DNA from 2 places in the Priestia sp. JSM ZJ58 genome. Region 1 is predicted to be linked to the other one. Evidence: predicted binding sites of a transcription regulator. Region 1 holds the regulator's gene; the other holds the start of a gene.
What was found. The regulator NrdR, encoded in region 1, represses ribonucleotide reductase genes. The targets are predictions, from matches to a motif close to AACACNATATATNGTGTT.
Positions count from the first base shown of each region.

Region 2: ACH6EI_RS02125 (vitamin B12-dependent ribonucleotide reductase) is a predicted target of NrdR. The motif match lies at 2,695-2,712, and genes of this name have one in related genera.

Region 1 covers NZ_JBISEM010000001.1:140,892-150,949, reverse strand. The annotation lists gene dnaI (primosomal protein DnaI) at 1-627, opposite strand, end outside; gene ACH6EI_RS00735 (replication initiation and membrane attachment family protein) at 660-2,087, opposite strand; gene nrdR (transcriptional regulator NrdR) at 2,160-2,621, opposite strand; gene ACH6EI_RS00725 (hypothetical protein) at 2,865-3,251, opposite strand; gene speD (adenosylmethionine decarboxylase) at 3,345-3,725, opposite strand; gene ACH6EI_RS00715 (glyceraldehyde-3-phosphate dehydrogenase) at 4,149-5,180, opposite strand; gene coaE (dephospho-CoA kinase) at 5,456-6,052, opposite strand; gene ytaF (sporulation membrane protein YtaF) at 6,076-6,705, opposite strand; gene mutM (DNA-formamidopyrimidine glycosylase) at 6,766-7,599, opposite strand; gene polA (DNA polymerase I) at 7,621-10,058, opposite strand, start outside.
Region 2 covers NZ_JBISEM010000001.1:406,262-416,319, reverse strand. The annotation lists gene ACH6EI_RS02125 (vitamin B12-dependent ribonucleotide reductase) at 25-2,583, opposite strand; gene ACH6EI_RS02120 (lipoate--protein ligase family protein) at 2,896-3,729, opposite strand; gene ACH6EI_RS02115 (rhodanese-like domain-containing protein) at 3,959-4,342, shown strand; gene gcvPB (aminomethyl-transferring glycine dehydrogenase subunit GcvPB) at 4,387-5,865, opposite strand; gene gcvPA (aminomethyl-transferring glycine dehydrogenase subunit GcvPA) at 5,858-7,204, opposite strand; gene gcvT (glycine cleavage system aminomethyltransferase GcvT) at 7,225-8,325, opposite strand; glycine riboswitch at 8,538-8,630, opposite strand; gene ACH6EI_RS02095 (DEAD/DEAH box helicase) at 8,811-10,058, shown strand, end outside.

The DNA of each region.
Region 1 (10,058 bases):
ATCTTGAAACGAACCTTTTAACTCACGCAAAAACTCCGGAACATACAGAATGGTAGATTTCACTTTCTTTTCGGCTAACGCATTGGCAATTGCTCCAAGAAAATACGTTTTTCCCACACCAAACGAACCGTGTAAATATAAAGCTTTCATTTTCTTGTTTGGCTCATATTCTCGCACAAAATCTCTTACTAGTTTAATCGCTTCAAATCTTCCCTGCTCAATTTCAATATCAGACATTGTTGCCTGTAAAATTTCTTTCGGCACGTACATACACTGAATAAAAGATTCTTGTTCTTTTCGCTCATCTTCTTGTACTTTTCTAGGACAGCGTTCATATTGCAAATCAATATTACGGCCTTTTACAACCAGCTGAGGGTGGTATCCTTTCACCATGTTGACACAGCTTTGCAGAGAAGGACACTTGTCACAGCATTTGCTTTGGTCGATAAATTCATGCATCTTCATCAGGCCTCGGTCGACCATTTGCTCATCTAACTCACGGCGATGCTCTTGCAAAAATGTTTTAACTTCAGGATTAGACAGGATACTGTTTCTTAATGCTTCTAAGCGTGCTTTAAAATCTTTTTTGTTCACTAACTGATTTAGTGAATCATTGATAGGCTTCATCTTTTTCACCTCATCTCTATCATACCTGCTTTTTATTCTTTATGCTTTTGTTTTAGCTCTTGATCTAACTGCTTGAGCTCTTCTTGTAGCTTTCGTTTTTCTTCTTCAAATCCGTCCACTTCTTTTGAAGGCTGCTTTTTCTCTTCTTTTTCTTCATCGCTCAGCCACTCTGGCACCATTTCTTTACGCACAATTTTTCGTCCGGCCGTTTTTTTATTTTGCTTTGCTTCGGTCCAGTTTTGATATTCTTTCTGTTCATTTTTAGCTAAATTCATGGCATCTTGAACAGTTTGTACCTTTTTGCGCGCCCAGTGTCCAGCAATTTTCTCTACATAGCTCTTAGATAATTTCATATCGGATCTTAGCATAACATAGTAAATTAGAACATTTACTACCCCTGGTGAAAGCTTTTGATTAAACATCACTTCTTCAATCATTTGCAAATCTGCTTTTGAAGGCTCTGCTCCCCCGGAAAACTCGATCAAAAGCTGTCGAGGAGAAGTCACTTCAAGCTGTTGAATGAGCTGCTCTTCTTTCGTCTGCGGCTGCTTTTCCTGCATAGTGCGAAGCATAGGCGGCTGAATTTGTTCGCTTAGATTTGGAAGTGCTTCTCCATTTTCAAATTGGTAAAAGGACTGTGCTGCTTTTCTAAGCAATTCAATATCAACTTGATCGTTCTCATTTAGCGAATCGAGCACCACATTTTTCATTTGAAGAGGATCGATACCATATAAAAAAGCTAGCTTTTCAATTGCTTGTTTTACTTTAGATGTAATGGACCTTTTCGAAATCATTGAATCTGTTAGGCCTGCTAAAAATAAATCAAAATCAAAGGAATCCGGGCTCATCTCAATAGAAGCACGGTTTGAAGAATCCATAAAGTCCGTCTGAGCATCAGGAGAAAATACATCCTTGCTTTCAGACTGAAAACTTGGAGCCAGCTCCGTTGCTTTAACTGATTTAAATACATCGTTAAATGAATGCGTCACATCTTTGAACGATTGGTCATCCACGAGTGAATCCGAAAAATAATTTTTTACTTTTTGAAAGATGGATTTTCCTAGTCGGTTATATAAATATACATTTAACACACCATCGTTAAAGAACTGATGGGGCGTAAGAGGAGGAATGAGCTCATAAATGAACACACGAACATCATCTTCTTCCTTAATATATGTTTTTAACAAACCAATGCCTTCTAATTTTAACCGCTCATGGTAAATAGCTTTCAAATTAATTTGCATCATCGACATTAGATGATGATGTGTAGACTCTTTTCCCCATAAACGATCTTGTTCCAGCTCGCTCCATAGCGTCATATACAAACCAAAACACGTCGTGCCCACCAGCGGCTGATAGAGCATGGTTAAAATCCTTCGGTCGTATTCCTGCAGTATGCCGTTCGAACGAACAACATAACGATCGACCGGTATCATTTCTTTCCAATGTTGTTCTTTCATGTCGTTCCCTACCTACTTTTAAAGTAATAGAAATGACAAAAAAAGAGCCTAAAGAATACTTCAATAGCTCTTTTACAGTCGTTCCTTCTTAATTAAATCTTTTAATTCATCAATAAATACATTGATGTCTTTAAATTGTCGGTATACAGAAGCAAATCGAACATAAGAGACTTCATCGATAGCAGCTAATCGCTCCATCACCATTTCTCCTACCACATCTGACTGCACCTCTGATGTACCCTGACTGCGCAGCTCTGTTTCAATATCGTGTACGGTATCTTCCAGTTGTTTTAAGCTTACTTGGCGTTTTTCACACGCCTTAATTAACCCTCGAAGGATTTTGTCTTTGCTGAACTCTTCTCTCGCTCCATCTTTTTTTACAACAATTAACGGAAGTTCTTCTACTTTCTCAAAAGTTGTAAAACGATAGTGACACTCTTCGCATTCACGTCTTCTACGAATAGAGCGGCCTTCTTCTACAGGGCGCGAGTCCAGCACTCTCGTTCCATTGTAATGACAGGATGGGCACTTCATATTCTCAGCTCCAATAATAAACCTTGTTTTTCTTTTTATTTTCTCTCATATAAGTTAATTTTCATCTATGTTAGCCGGCTATTCGCCATTTATTATGATTGTCATCATCATTTCCTTTATCAAACACGATGCTATATTAAAGGATTTACTTTATTCCATCTTATAGAAAACAAGGCTTGAATACAAGTAAAGGAAAAGGAATTTCCCCATTTTATTTCCTGAAATTCAAAAATGATAAGGAACTTACGAAGAAAGAGGAATAAGTTTTTGATCAAAGCTCTTATAAAGCGTACGTACAAGTTCTTTGCTAAAACCAAAATCAACTGGCACCACTTTTGACTCTGTTGTAGCAGAAAAATCGATAGCGGTTTCAAGAGGACGTACGCTAATAATGGTAATCACAACAAAAGCTTTTCTTCCTTTTACAACGTTTAAGCTAATTTCTCCTCGCTCTTCATACGCAGCAAGTATCTCTATCCCTTGCATATGCTTCAACATTTCATGAACTTGCTTAAATGCATTCCCAGCCGTTGTTTTGTAATAATGCGTTTTTAGAGTCGGATCTGAATGACGATCGCTTGTTTCTACATGATTAGAAAATAAAGATTTAACTACTTGTACTACCCCCATGTTGTTATCCCCTTTGTTTTTGCATATTAAAAATTTATATACTAAAAAGAGGTGTGTAATACACCTCTTAACTTACGTAATCAATCGACACTATTAAAGTGCATTCGCTTTAGTTTGTTTTACCTGAACAGGACCCATTCCACGTGGTAATTCAATTGTTTCACGTGTCTGTGCACTTAGAGCATCTGCAATATAATCTGCTGCGATTGTAGGATCTAAATGACCACAAGTATAAACATCGATACTTGCATAACCATGCTCTGGGAAGCTGTGAATCGTTAAATGTGATTCTGAAATAATAACAACGCCACTTACACCTTGAGGTGCAAATTTATGGAACGCTACTTCGCGAACTTCCGCACCAGATTTTAAAGCTGCATCAACAAACGTTTTTTCAATATAATCAATATCATTTAACTTATCGAAATCGCATCCCCATAATTCTGAGATGACATGACGACCCATTGTTTCCATAATGATATTTCCCCCTTTAACAATTTTTAATCGTTAAACATGAAGTTCTTTCGCCATATAGCATGTTAACTACCACGGGGGAAAGTTAGTCCAAAGAGGTCCTAACCCTTTAAGTAGCCACATCACCGAAAGGTACACAAGAAGTTCACGAAACATAGTATACTTTGTTTACATTTATTTTGCAATACGTGTTTTGATTTTATTAAAGATTGTTCCGGCAGATAGACCTATACAAATTACCCCTGTGTTCTCGTGAGACAGTGTGTAAAAGCTGCTAAACGACTATTCATTTTTTATTAAAATTGAGGAAAAGAAACACTCCTTTGCATGATTATCTTATTGCTTTTCCCTATTCTTTTGAATAAAAACAAAAAAAACAGGGCGATAGCTCCCTGTTTTTTTAAAAAGCAATCTATAGCTTTCTTAGCTTACTCTTATCTTTGATCCATTACGCATTTCTGCAGCAATATATCTTACCAAATCGACTACGCGCTGAGAGTAGCCCCACTCGTTATCGTACCAAGCTAACACTTTAATTTTATGATCTTCCATTACGATAGTCGATAGTCCATCTACAATCGCTGAATGAGGATTTGTATTAAAGTCAATTGATACGAGTGGTTCCATTGTTAAATTTAAAATATTCTTTAATGGTCCTTCAGCAGCTTTAATGAACGCTAGATTAACATCTTCCATCGTCACAGGTTTCCTTACATCCACAACTAAATCGACAAGCGATACGTTCGGCGTAGGAACGCGCAGCGCCATTCCATGAAGCTTTCCTTTTAAATGAGGAAGAACTAATGAAAGCGCCTTGGCTGCTCCAGTTGTTGTAGGAATAATTGATTGAGCACACGCACGGGCTCTTCGCAAGTCTTTATGCGGGTTATCAATATTCTTTTGATCATTTGTATATGCGTGAACGGTCGTCATTAAACCGTTTTCAATTGTGAACGCTTCGTCTAACACCTTGACAACTGGAGCTAGACAATTTGTCGTACAAGAGGCATTAGAGATAATGTTATGCTGATTCACATCAAACTCTCGTTCGTTTACGCCCATCACAATAGTAATATCTTCTTGTTTACCCGGTGCCGTTAAGACAACTTTTTTCGCACCTGCTTCAATATGTAACTGCGCTTTTTCTCTTGAATTAAATTTCCCTGTTGCTTCAACGACTAAATCAATCCCAAGCTCTTTCCAAGGCAAATTCAGCGGATCGCGTGAATTTAATAGCTGGATTCTTTTACCGTTAACAATTAGCGCATCATCATCACATTTAACATCTCCATTAAATGGTCCGTGTATAGAGTCATATTTGATTAAATGTGCTAATGTTTCTGCTGGATAAGATGCATTTATGGCAATAATATCTAAATTCTCCTCTATAATCGCTGTGCGAAAAACCATTCTTCCTATTCTCCCAAAACCATTAATGGCAATACGTGCTTTCATGGCTATACCCCTCTCTATATGTGTTATACTATTTAACTTTTTATATTGAATAGTATAACATAAATATTTAAAAAGTGAATAATATTAATTTTTTTTAATAAATTATTTTAATTGAGTTTTACTATATGTATATAGCGAGAACAGATATTTAACACATTCTTTTTTAGAAGCTCGTAAATATTCTCAATAAAAAAATCCGAACGAGCTTGATTCTACCTCAAGAATCAAGCTCGTTCGGATTTCCCTTCAGCTAACATACGTTTATCCAAGCCTCTTTAATCTAGCCATAGGGCTAATATACTTAAAAGCTGTTGTTTTGTTTCCTCTACAGGTCCGTTGTTATTGATCACCGCATCGGCTAAGGCTACTTTCTGAATCAAAGGCAGCTGTGCGTGGATACGTGCATAGGCATCTTTCGTCGAGAGATCATTACGAGATTTTAACCTTTCTAGCTGCACAGGCTCATCGACATATACAACCACTACTTTGTCGACTAAATGCGTCAAATCACTTTCAAACAGCAGCGGAATATCTAATACCACAGCATCGTATCCTTCCTCGATATACCTTTCCTTTTGAGAAAGCATTTCTTTTCTTACCGCAGGGTGTACAATTGCATTCAACTTTTTACGTTCTTCCTCTTGAGAAAACACAATTTCCCCTAAAGCCGCTCGATTGATCTCCGCATTTTCGTGAAGAATGGCACGGCCGAACGTCTCTACAATTTGGTTATATGCTTCTTTTCCTGGTTCGACGACTTCTTTTGCAATGTGGTCAGCATCGATTACTGGAATATTAATATCTCTCAGCATTCCGGTTACCGTACTTTTTCCACTAGCAATTCCGCCCGTTAATCCAATTACAATTGACATTGGCCTCTCCTTTATCGCTTTATTTAAAATCTAAAAATACCTAAAATAATAAGCAGAACTCCCGGTAAAAAGGAAAACATTTTCATCCATGATAAACGTGAAAAAACTTTGCCAAACTGTATGCCAGCACTTAAAAAAAGTGAACTCATAAGAGCTACAGCAATTGCTAAAGCATACGGCGAATAACCTAATAAAGCTGCTCCAAACCCTGCTCCAAATGCATCAAGAGATAATGCAATTCCAAGTATAAATGCTTCAATCCCAGTGATGGAACCTGAATTATCTAAATCTGCTGCCGTTGGTTTTTTCAATACGTTAATGACTAAGCCAATTGACTTAATTTCAATTTTCACTAATGTTTTTTCTTCTTTCACTCGAGATGAATCTGCCGGACAAAAAAACTGGTATAAAATCCACATTCCAAGTAGAACAAGAATACCTCCGCCTACTTTATTTAGTACATCCACTGAAAATAGATGCGTAAGTACCTTTCCTAAAAACATAGAAAACATTAAAGAAAATGCTGAGCAACATGAAATAATAAAAATGGATTTCAGCGGGATTTTCACCTTTCGAAGTCCGTATGTCAGGCCAACGCTAAAGCTGTCAAGACTTACGGCAAAAGCAAGAATAAGTAAAGAAAATGTTATCATGATGAGAGGACTCCTTTCCTTTCTGTCTATACGTAGTATATGAAAGGAGCCCATCCATTGTTATTTTTTAGCCGGCTGACAATTTGGGCAGATATGTGTTCCTCTACCGCCTACAACAAATTTTTCAATTGGGGTACCGCAAATTTTACAGGATTCGCCTTTTCTTCCGTACACGTAAAGCTGCTGCTGAAACATGCCTATTTGCCCCTGTGTGTTTACATACGTACGAATTGTGCTGCCCCCTTGTTTCACCGCTTCTTGAAGGGTCGCTACAATTTCTTCGTACAATTTTTCATACTCTTCGTCTGTTAATTGGCTGGCCACTCGTTCAGGGTGAATCCCTGCGCGAAATAGTGCTTCATCTACATAAATATTCCCTAGCCCAACCACGACATTTTGATCGAGTAAAACCGGCTTGATTTTTCGAGAGGTTTTGCCGATTCGCATTTTTAACTGACTTGGATTAAATGTTTCGGCAAACGGTTCAGGTCCAAGGCCAATAAGAGGAGGAAACAGATCTTCCTCTCCCTTTTTAAATAAGTGCATGGTACCAAATTTCCTTACATCCCGGTATCGTAATTCTGTTCCGTCGGTGAAGTGAAAAAAGACGTGTACATGCTTATCTGGTTCGTCTGCATTTTCATGGAGAGCATATTTTCCTTCCATACGCAGATGAGAAACCATCGTATAATCATCGAGTACAATTTTCAAAAACTTACCTCTGCGTTCAACATCTCGAATGGTTTGTCCAACAAGCGCGTCACAAAACTGCTCAACTTGCTCAGGACGTTTGATAATATTAGGCCATTTAACGGTTACACGCTCAATGGTCTTACCACTGGCTAATTCAATCAACGTACGTCTGACGGTCTCAACTTCTGGTAATTCTGGCACGTTTGTCACATCCTTTTTCCACTACTTTGCTTCGTACCAAGTCTTTCCGTAAGAATAATCTACTTTCAACGGAACTTCTAGCTCTAAAGCATGCTCCATTACTTCTGGTACGATTTTCTCTAAAATTTTAATTTCTTCTTCTGGGGCTTCAAAAATCAGCTCATCGTGTACTTGAAGCAGCAGCTTAGCCTGAAGATTTTCATCTTTTAAGCGCTTATCCATTTCGATCATTGCTTTTTTAATAATGTCAGCTGCTGTCCCTTGAATAGGCGTATTCATAGCTGTACGCTCAGCAAAGCTGCGGAGGTTAAAGTTTCGGCTCGTGATTTCAGGCAAGTAACGGCGGCGGTGCAAGAGCGTTGTTACGTATCCCTTTTCTTTTGCATCGCGCACAATCGTATCCATATACTCCTGTACACCCGGGAAGCTTTTTAAATAGCGTTCAATAAAAGTAGCCGCTGCTTTTCTTGTAATTCCTAAACTTTGCGATAAACCGTAATCACTGATGCCATAGACGATTCCAAAATTAACTGCTTTAGCCTGACGGCGCATATTCGACGTTACTTCTTCTCTTTCGACGTGGAACACATCCATCGCTGTTTTCGTATGAATATCTAAGTCATGCTTAAACGCATCAATTAGCTTTTCATCATTTGCAATATGAGCCAGTACGCGCAGCTCAATTTGTGAATAATCCGCCGCAAATATTAACCAATCAGGCTGTGAAGGCACGAACGCACCTCTTATTTTTTTACCTTCTTCAAGACGAATCGGGATGTTTTGCAAGTTAGGATCTACTGAGCTTAACCTTCCCGTTTGAGTTAACGTTTGATTAAAGCGGGTATGAACTTTTCCATCGCTTTCATGAATAACCTTTTTTAACCCTTCGATATACGTAGACTGTAATTTTCCTAGCTGACGGTATTGTAAAATCTCTGGGATAATATCATGGGCGCTAGCTAATTGCTCTAATACATCAGCTGATGTGGAATAGCCTGTTTTTGTTTTCTTTATGACTGGAAGCTGCATTTTTTCAAAAAGAACAACTCCTAGCTGCTTTGGTGAATTAATATTGAATTCTTGTCCAGCGTATTCGTAGATTTTCGCTTCAATTTTTTCAAGCTGTTCTCGAAGATCTTCGCCCATTTCATCCAAACGCGCCCGATCAATTTTCACCCCTTGATATTCCATATCGGAAAGGACAATGGCAAGAGGCATTTCAAGCTTTTCAAACAGCTCAAACTGTTCATTTTCAACCAATTCTTTTTCCAACACTTCTTTTAAATAAGCTACGGCGGCTGCTTTTCTTATAACATGCTCAGCTAGCTGAGCAGCTTCCGCAATGCTTCGCTTAGCTCCTTTTCCATACACCGCTTCATCTGATTGCACTTGATGATATCCTTTTAATTTTGCAATTGTCGCTAGGTCATCATTTGCTTCAGCGGGATTTAAGATGTAAGAAGCAATCATTACATCATGTTCAATTCCTTTAATTTCATGCCCCGCCCATTTTAACGATACAATCGTACGTTTTCCATTAAATACCGTCTTTTTTACATCTTCATCTTCTAGCCATGCTGTAAACTTGGAAGATGAAAGAGCTGTGTCTTTATCAATAAAATAGTGGCCGTTTTTGTTGCTGATTCCAAAACCGAGCAGCTGATTGTGATGATAGTTTTCTTCATAACCTTCTACGATCAGAGCTGCTTCGCTTGTTAACATATCATCGTGAACTTCCTGCACTATTTCAAACGTCAGTTCTTCAAAATCTGCTTCCTCTTCTGCTGATTCACCAAATTTAGCAAGCAGAGAATTAAACCCAAGCTCTTTAAATAAAGAGATGACCTTTGAAGATTCAAACCCGTCATATTTCGCATCTTCTACAGATACTTCAAGAGGCGCTTCGCAATAAATAGTTGCAAGCTTTTTACTCATGATGGCTGATTCACGATTATCTTCTAGCTTTTCTTTTAATTTTTTACCGCTGACTTGATCGATAGATTGCAATACATTTTCAACGGTTTCAAACTCTTTTAATAACTTTAAGGCTGTTTTTTCTCCAACTCCGGGCACGCCTGGAATATTATCTGAGCTGTCTCCCATAAGACCCTTCATATCAATGATTTGCGCAGCCGTGATTCCATATTTTTCATCAATGGCTGCAGGCGTATAGGAATCCACATCCGTAATTCCTTTTCTCGTAATATCTACGGTTACATGCTCTGACACAAGCTGAAGTAAATCTTTATCACCGGAAATGACTTTCACGGCCATTCCTTTTTGTTCTGCTTGTTTTGAAAGTGTACCGATAATATCATCTGCTTCGTACTCAGGCAGTTCATAGCGCTTAATTCCATATGCATCTAATAACTCACGAATAAAGGGAAACTGCTCTGAAAGTTCAGGAGGCGTCTTTTGTCTGCCTCCTTTATATTCTGTAAATGTTTTGTGACGAAACG
Region 2 (10,058 bases), 270 kb from region 1:
TTACTAGTCAATCATGATTAAAAATTAAAGGCCGCATTTCAGCTGTGCACCACAGTTTGTACATGTGTTGCATCCGCCCATTTCCTCTACCGTTCCTTGACGGCAAACCGGACACGTATTACCTACTTCAGAACCGATTGTTACATCAGTTGAACGAATTTCATTAATTGTATCAACTAACACAACGTGTGGTTTTGTTTCTTCTTTTGGCGCTTCAATTTCTTCATCAAATGTATTTTCTTCTGCTTTTAGCGTTAAGACTTGTGCATCACGGCTTCCGTCTACGTACACCGTACCGCCTTTTGCTCCGCCTTTATACAGACGCTCGTACACTTTTTGAACTTGCTCTACCGTGTAACCACGAGGAGCGTTTACTGTTTTACTAATTGAGCTATCAATCCAGCGCTGAATCACACATTGCACGTCCGCGTGAGCTTGTGGTGCAAGTTCCATAGCTGAAATGAACCATTCAGGAAGATTGTTTGGATCTGCTTCTGGATGCTGATCTAAATACTCTTGAACGATATCAGCTTTCACTTCAATAAACTTACCTAAACGACCGCTTCGGAAGTATGAGAATGAGAAATAAGGTTCAAGACCCGTTGATACTCCAACCATCGTTCCAGTACTGCCTGTTGGCGCTACTGTTAATAAATGAGAGTTTCGGATACCGTGCTCTTTAATGTTTTCACGAATATCTTCAGGCATTTTTTTCATGAAGCCTGTATTTGTGAATGCTTCACGTAAAGAAGCCGTTTCAGCATCTGTTTCGCCCACTAAGAACGGGAAGCTTCCTTTTTCTTTTCCAAGCTCTACAGACGCGCGGTAAGCCGTCGTGGCAATTGTTTCAAACACTTTATCTACTAACTCATTGCCTTTGTCAGAGCCGTATTCTGTTTCACAATAAATAAGAAGATCGTGAAGACCCATTACACCAAGACCAACGCGGCGTTCGCCAAGCGCTTGCTTTTGGTTCTCTTCTAAGAAATAAGGAGTTGCATCAATAACGTTATCTTGCATTCTAACGCCCGTTTCAACCGTTTGACGTAGCTTTTCAAAGTCAACTGTTTTTGTTTCTTTATCTGCCATTTGCGCTAAGTTAACAGCAGCTAAGTTACAAACAGAGAATGGTGCAAGTGGTTGTTCACCACATGGATTCGTTGCAACAACGTGCTGACCATATGCTTGAGCATTTGTCATGTCATTGGCATTGTCGAAGAAGAAAATGCCTGGTTCAGCTGAGTACGTTGCACAAATATTAATTAAGTTCCATAGCTCTTTTGCACGGATAGTACGGTACGTACGAACTTTGTTTCCTTGTTTTGCCCACTCGCGCACGTCGCCTACTTCGTGCCAGTTTTCATTGTAGTTAGCCATTTCTTCTTTTGAATAGCTTTCTACGTCTGGGAAGCGAAGTTCGTATTCACCGTCGTTTTCAACAGCATCCATAAAATCTTTTGTTAAGCATACAGAAATGTTTGCTCCTGTTAAAAACTCTGAGTTATGAACGCTGTACGTCCCGCCTGTTTGCAGCTTTTCTTCTGCATCTTTAATGATTTTTTCGTTGAATCCACCAAGGCCAGGAATTTGTTTATAGTTAATGATTCCTTGGTACATTGCTTCTTCAGACTCTGTTAGCGGCGTGAACTTCAATTTATCTTGAGCGTGCTTTTTAATCATTTCGTCATTTGTGTTTTCAATTAAGAAACGTAAAATGCGAGGGTTTTGCATTTTAGAAATAATAAACTCTACAATGTCAGGATGCCAGTCGGCAAGCATGATCATTTGAGCCCCACGACGCGACCCACCTTGCTCAACAAGATGCGTCAGTTTAGCAATATCATCCAACCATGAAACCGAACCAGATGATTTGCCGTTTACACCGCGAGCCAGCGTGTTGCGCGGGCGAAGAGTTGAACCATTCGTTCCAACACCGCCTCCGCGGCTCATGATTTCCATTACTTGTTTGCGGTGTTCTGAAATACCTTCACGTGAATCTTTTACATAAGGCATTACGTAACAGTTAAAGTACGTTACGTCCGTGTCAGCACCTGCACCGTAAAGAACGCGGCCAGCTGGTACAAAGTTTAGCTGAACAAGCTCTTGATAGAACTTTTCAAACCACTCTTTGCGCTTTTCTTCTGTTTTTTCCACAGAAGCTAAGCCTGTTGCATTACGTTTTGCAATTTGCTCATAGAAGACCTCTAGAGGTTTTTCAATGACATCTAAAGAACGAGTAATTAACCCATTTTCTGCTTCTTCAGGTGATAAAGCTCCTCTAAACTCATCTTCTACCTTGACAACAGCGGTTTTTTGCTCAAAATTAATGCTTTCCACATAGCCAAGTCCTCGTGCTGGAAATTTTGGGTCTTCTTTTACAGTTAGAACAACAAAATCTCCTTCTGATAACGTTAATTTTTCCGTATCTTTAAACGCATAGCGGTCTAACATTACCAATCTTGAAACACCTTTATGAGTTAACTTCATATCCGGTGTAATCGGATGTACTTGCGGAAAGCGTTCAATATCTGAATTGAGCTTTTCAACATTCATATTCACTTTTTGATTTAACAAAACAGTCATTCTCACAACTCCTTACCTATCGAACATCTATAAATTTATTAACTCTATTTCCTTTTAAAGGAAATAGAGTTTTTCAATCAACTATCAATAACTTACCACACGGCTTGGACGAATTCAATATATAGTATTTGACACTTCTCCAAACATCTACATATAGAAGGGTGTCAAGTGAAATATTTTTTTTTTCGTAAAAAAAGTGTTTGACTTTTCTTCCCTATGTATTCTATTAGCCAAGCACTGTTTCTAAAAATTCCAATAAAAAGTGCAACTTATAAGAAGTTGCACTTTTATCTATTTACCATCCGCATTCGTTTAGCGCTTAAAGTTCCATTCATCCGATCCGTACTTTGTGCGCGCTAGTTCTTCTACATATGCTTCCTCTTCTTCAGACAGTGTATACGGTTCTAAATCGATATCAAGAGCAGAAGCAAATCCTTTATAAAACGCTTCTTTTGCTTCTTCGATAGAAATTTTGCGGCCCGCAATTGCATTGATCGCTACCGCTTTAGAACGAAATGCGCGCTGCATTCTTTCTTTCACGCGGTCATTTGGATAATTAAACACGCTGAATAATTTATCTTCATCAATCTCTAACAGAATAGAGCCGTGCTGTAGAATAACTCCTTTTTGTCTAGTTTGGGCACTTCCAGCAATTTTGCGGCCCTCTACAACAAGTTCATACCAAGAAGGAGCATCAAAGCACACGGACGAACGAGGGTTTTTTAAGCTATTTTTTTCTTCTTCTGAACGAGGAATAGCAAAATAAGCCTCGAGCCCTAACGAACGAAATCCTTCCAGTAAACCTTCTGAGATGACGCGATATGCCTCTGTAACTGTCTTAGGCATATTAGGATACTCTTCAGATACAATGACGCTGTAAGTAAGCTCTTCATCATGAAGCACGCCCCTGCCGCCCGTTGGACGTCTCACAAAGCCTAATCCTAATTCTTTTACTTTATCAAAGTTAATTTCTTTTTCAGCTTTTTGAAAATAACCGATCGACAGCGTTGGAGGGTTCCATCCGTAAAAACGAATCGTAGGTGGAATTTCTCCTTTACTATGCCATTCTAATAACGCTTCATCTAACGCCATATTGTAATAAGGCGAACGGTTGTTGGAATCAATAAATCTCCACTTTGCTTTCATCTACCTCATCCTCAGCTATATGTAATATAAAAATAAATCCGTTTTTTAGTCTACCAAAAGATTGAGCTAAGGAAAAGCAAAGAGCAACATAAAACTGCGAATTCAAATGTGGTAGTTTTTTCATTTTGGGGAAGAAATCCGCTAGATTCAAGGCAAAATCGCTTTACTTCTAATTTCATTCACTTATATAATAAGAGTATGGATTTTGTCGAAGAAAGGAAGAATCAGCATGTCACCAATTACAGCAGTACTCATTTTACTTGGAGTAATCATCATATACTCTGTCGTTATGTTCTTTATCCAACGTCGCATTATGAAAACGTTAACTGAAGAAGAATTCCGCAGCGGCTACCGCAAGGCACAGCTAGTTGATATTCGCGAACCGAATGAATTCGAAAACGGACATATTTTAGGCGCACGAAATATTCCTCTTTCACAGTTCCGTATGCGCATTAAAGAATTTCGTCCAGATCAGCCTGTGTACATCTATTGTCAAAGCGGAATGCGCACAGGACGTGCAGCACAAATGCTTCGTCGCCACGGTGTTCAAGAAATCTATGATTTAAAAGGCGGCTTCAAAATGTGGAACGGTAAAGTAAAAAAGAAAAAATAATGGTATGTATATAGAAAAACCTCGCCTTTGGGCGAGGTTTTTTGTTAGACGTTTTGAACAGCCTGTTCTTTCTGATAGCGAAGAACTGGTTTTCTCGCTGCCAGCGTTTCGTCAAGGCGCTTCACAACCGTTGTATGCGGAGCTTCCTGTACGAGTTCAGGCGTCTCTTCTGCTTCTTTTGCAATTTGAATCATCGCATCGATAAACGCATCTAGCGTTTCTTTCGACTCCGTTTCCGTTGGTTCGATCATCATGCACTCTTCTACGATAAGAGGGAAGTAGATAGTCGGCGGATGATAGCCAAAATCAAGCAGTCGTTTCGCGATATCCAATGTGCGCACACCAAGCTTTTTCTGACGTTTTCCTGATAAAACAAATTCGTGCTTACAGTGACGGTCAAACGGCAGCTCATAGTGTTCTGCTAAACGACGCATCATATAGTTGGCATTTAGCACAGCGTTTTCCGTTACGGCTTTTAAGCCGTCTGGACCCATTGAACGAATATACGTATAAGCGCGAACGTTGATACCGAAGTTGCCGTAAAACGGCTTTACGCGTCCAATTGACTGAGGACGGTTATAGTCAAAGTGATAGCCTTGTTCTGTTTTCACAAGCACTGGTTTAGGCAGATACGGAATTAAATCTGCTTTTACCCCTACCGGACCAGAACCAGGACCGCCGCCTCCATGAGGACCTGTAAAGGTTTTATGAAGATTTAAATGAACAACGTCAAATCCCATATCTCCAGGACGAGCTTTGCTTAATACTGCGTTTAAATTTGCACCATCATAATAAAGTTTTCCACCTGCTGCGTGAACAATTTCAGCCATTTCTAAAATATCTTCTTCAAATAACCCTAGCGTATTTGGGTTTGTTAACATTAAAGCGGCTGTATCTCCTCCCACTACGCGGCGTAAATCCTCTAAGTCCACTAAACCATGTTCATTTGATTTTACCGTTACCGTTTCAAATCCCGCAACTGTTGCCGAAGCAGGGTTCGTTCCGTGAGCTGAGTCTGGAACAATGACTTTTGTTCGCTGCGTCTCACCATTTGCTTCATGATAGGCACGAATCATCATAAGCCCGGTCCACTCGCCATGAGCACCCGCTGCTGGCTGAAGTGTTACTTCATCCATTCCCGTAATTTCTGTTAAATGCTCTTGTAAATCATATAAAAGTTCGAGAGCACCTTGAACCGTTTGCTCATCTTGAAGCGGATGAATATGCGCTAACCCAGCAATGCGTGCTGCTTGTTCATTCACTTTTGGATTATATTTCATCGTACATGAACCAAGCGGATAAAACCCTGAGTCTACTCCGTGATTTCGTTTTGAAAGCGCGGTGTAATGACGCATAATATCGAGTTCTGATACTTCAGGAAGCTCAGGAGCTTCGGTACGGACATACGCTTTTCCAAGCAGCTCTTCAGCATTTACTTGCGGAACATCTAACTCCGGCAATGAATAGCCGATTCGCCCTTCTTTACTGCTTTCAAAAATAAGTGATTGATTTTGATTAAGCATGAAGATCCCCCAATTCATTTACAAGTTGGTCAATTTCCTCTTTTGTACGGAGTTCTGTAAAAGCAAGCAGCATGTGATTTTCAAGCGCTTGGTTATCACGGCTAAGATCATAACCGCCAATTATTTTTGATGCTAATAAATGATTGTTTGCTTCTGTTACCGAAACAGGAAGCTTCACGACTAGTTCGTTAAAAAACGGTCCTTCAAATGCTACATTTACCCCTTTTGCCTTTAACGCTTCATATGCATAATGCGTTTTTGATAAGTTTTGCAGCGCCATTTCTTTTACACCTTGCTTGCCTAAAGCTGTCATGGCAACTGATGCTGCTAAAGCATTTAACGCTTGATTTGAACAAATGTTAGACGTCGCTTTATCACGGCGTATATGCTGCTCACGCGCTTGAAGGGTTAAAACAAACCCTCGCTTACCGTTTTCATCGACCGTTTGCCCTACTAATCGTCCAGGAATTTTTCGCATAAGCTTAGACGTAGTTGCAAAGTATCCGCAGTGCGGGCCTCCAAATTGACTTGGAATACCAAATGGCTGTGCATCTCCAATGACAATATCAGCTCCAAATTCTCCAGGAGGCGTAAGTAAACCTAATGATAAAGGATTGCTTGAAACCACAAACATACATTTTTCTTGATGAGTAATTTCTTCAATTTCTTTTAACGGCTCGATTTGTCCGTAGAAATTTGGATACTGGACAATAACAGCTGCCACGTCACTTCCCATCTCTTTTTCTAATGCAATCATATCTGTTACGCCGTCTGCTGCAGGGATTTCTACCACTTCAATATATTGACCCTTCGCATACGTTTTTAACACATCTTTTGACTCAGGGTGAACGGCCGCAGAGACAAGTACTTTTTTCTTTTTCGTTTGACCCGCACTGAGCATAGCGGCTTCTGCTAAAGCAGTTCCTCCGTCATACATAGAAGAATTGGCCACGTCCATCCCCGTTAACTCACAAATCATTGTTTGAAATTCAAAGATGGCCTGAAGTTCTCCTTGAGAAATTTCTGGCTGATACGGAGTATAGGCAGTATAAAATTCCGAACGAGAAATAACATGGTCAACAATAACCGGCATGTAATGATCATAAACTCCCGCTCCTAAAAAAGAAGAATATTCTTTCAAATGAGCATTTTTTGCAGCCATATTATTTAATTCTTTTAACAGCTGAGGCTCTGAAGCCGCTTTTTTAATATTGTATTCTCCTTGAAAACGAACGCGCTGCGGAATATCTGAAAATAAATCATCAACGGATGAAACACCAATTGCTGCTAACATTTGCTGCTGATCTTGTTCTGTCATTGGTAAATAGCGATGTAACATGTTAAATTCCTCCCCAAAGCTTACTTTGAACGTTTATAAAAAGGTGTTGAAACCACTTTTGCTTTTAAGCGTTTTTTCCGAACCTGCACTTCCACTTCTTGACCAAGCTCTGTATACTCTGCTGATAATAGCGCTAAACCGATGTTTTTCTTTAATGTCGGTGACTGTGTACCTGTTGTCACAAATCCAATTTGTTCTTCATCTGCAAATACTTCGTAACCGTGTCTTGGTATACCTTTATCAATCATTTCAATTCCTACCAGCTTACGAGGTGCCCCGCTTTCACGCTGTTCTTTTAACACTTCTTTTCCAATAAAGCTGTCTTTGTTCGTTTTTACTGCAAATCCAATTCGAGCTTCAATGGGCGTAATATCTTTTGAAAGCTCTTGGCCATATAAAGCCAAAGTAGCTTCAAAACGCAGCGTATCGCGAGCTCCTAGTCCGCAAGGCAACACACCGTCCTCACTTCCTGCTTCTAAAATAGCCGTCCACAAGTGAGAGGCGTCAGCTGAAGAACAATAAATTTCAAAACCATCTTCTCCGGTATATCCAGTACGTGAAACAAGAGCATTTACATTCGCTACTTCTACATCATCAGCAAATGTAAATGGCTTTAATGAAGCTAAATTTTCATTCGTTAACGTTTGTAAAACTTTTTCTGCTAAAGGACCTTGTAATGCTAGCTGCGCAGTTTCATCAGATTGATTAACGAGCGTTACATCTCCTTGCTTGTGAGACACAAGCCACTCATAGTCTTTTTGAATATTAGCAGCGTTTACGACCAGCAAATACTCTTGATCTGCTTTTTTGTAAATCAGCAAATCATCTACCGTGCCTCCGTCTTCATAACACATAGCCGTATACTGCGCTTTTCCATCTACAAGGGTAGAAACGTCATTTGTCATCGTATGCTGAAGAAAAGCTAAGCTATCAGCTCCTGTCACAAGAATTTCTCCCATATGAGAGACATCAAAAAGACCTGCCTTTGTACGTACAGCTTCATGCTCTTCTTTAATAGAAGAAAATTGAACGGGAAGAGCCCATCCTCCAAAATCAATTGTTTTGGCACCATATCTTTGATAGGTATCATAAAGCGGCGTTTTGTGTAATTCTGTTGTCATATTTATGTCCTCCTCTTTTTCACGTGAAACTTTTCATAACGGGGAGTTTTCAAATAGTGTGGGGATCACTATGTATCCAAACAAAAAAGGACAGAAAACCCCCTACTGTATTTAGTAGGAAGTCTCTGTCCTTTTCACCTGAAAGTTTACCTATAAACGAATAGGTTTGCCTCGTGGGTGGTCTATAAACGCATAGACACTCTCCAGAGCTGCGTCAAACAAGAGTCTTTTTGCCTGAGAGATTCACAATTTTATTGCTTGCTCCTTCGGCGCTACATTCAAGTAGTCTCTCCCCGTGTCGTCATTCGCTTCTATAAAGTTGGTAAAGTTGGGCATACTACTGAAAGATGTATCTATCTTTATTCACACAATCATTTGTAAAGTGCTAATCTATTTTCTTTTTCAAATTTTCTAAATATATTTTTATCCTACCTGATTCTTATCATTTGTTCAATAAAAATTTTTTACAAAGGAGCATTTTTATCATGAAAGTGAAATTAAACATCGATGAAACATGGGAAGCAGCCTTCTCAACTAAATTGGAGCAAGACGGCCCTTGGTCTGCATGGGATTTGTATAAACTTGCCTATGAAATAGAAGACCAAACGCTTATCTCAGAATTTGAAGGGCTACAAAGCCCAAAACATCTAGCCGATTTAACGCCGCTTCCTCATCAGCTCGAAGTAGCCAAACAAGTAGTCGAAACAATGAATGGGAAAGCCATTTTAGCAGATGAAGTAGGACTAGGGAAAACGATTGAAGCAGGGTTAATTTTGAAGGAATATATGATTCGCGGGCTTGTTAAAAAAGTTCTCATTTTAGTTCCAGCTTCGCTTGTTTCACAGTGGGCTATGGAATTGAATCAAAAATTTTATATTCCCGCGGTCCCTCAAAGAAAATCATATGTGTGGGATCAGTGTGACATCGTTGTATCTTCAATTGATACAGCAAAACGTTCCCCTCATCGAGAAATTGTGCTAGAACAAGACTACGACCTCATCATCATTGATGAAGCTCATAAACTTAAAAACAACAAAACAAAAAACTATGAATTTGTTCAAAGCCTGAAAAAGAAATTTTGTCTGTTGCTAACCGCAACACCGATTCAAAATCGAATTGAAGAAATTTTCAACTTAGTCTCTCTTTTAAAGCCTGGCCATCTCGGCAATAAAGACTATTTCGAAGAATTATTTTCTGCTAAAAAACGCTCTTTGCAAAACGATGAGCACTTAAAAGAGCTTGTTAACAAAGTTATGATTCGAAATCGCCGCCATGATACGGGTATCGAATGGACGAAGCGAATTGTTCAAACCATTCCTGTTGAATTTTCACCGAAAGAACGCGAGCTATACGATGCGATTACGTCTTTTAAAGGAAACGGACTGCACCCTTCAAGCGCTTTTTCAATTTTAACCCTGCAGCGAGAGGCCTGCAGCAGCCGTGAAGCGGTGTATATGACATTAAAAAACATGCTGGAACGTCAGGAAGATCAAAACAGCGCATTAACGGAACATATGATTACTCCGTTAATGCAACTACTTCAACAAGTACCGCAAAATGCAAAAGCAGAAAAAGTTCTGGAGCTCGTTCAAAAAATTGATGACAAAGTTATTATTTTCACTGAGTACAGAGCAACTCAACTGTACTTACAGTGGTATTTAAAACAGCATGGAATTACCTCTGTACCGTTTAGAGGAGGATTTAAGCGAGGTAAAAAAGACTGGATGAAGCAG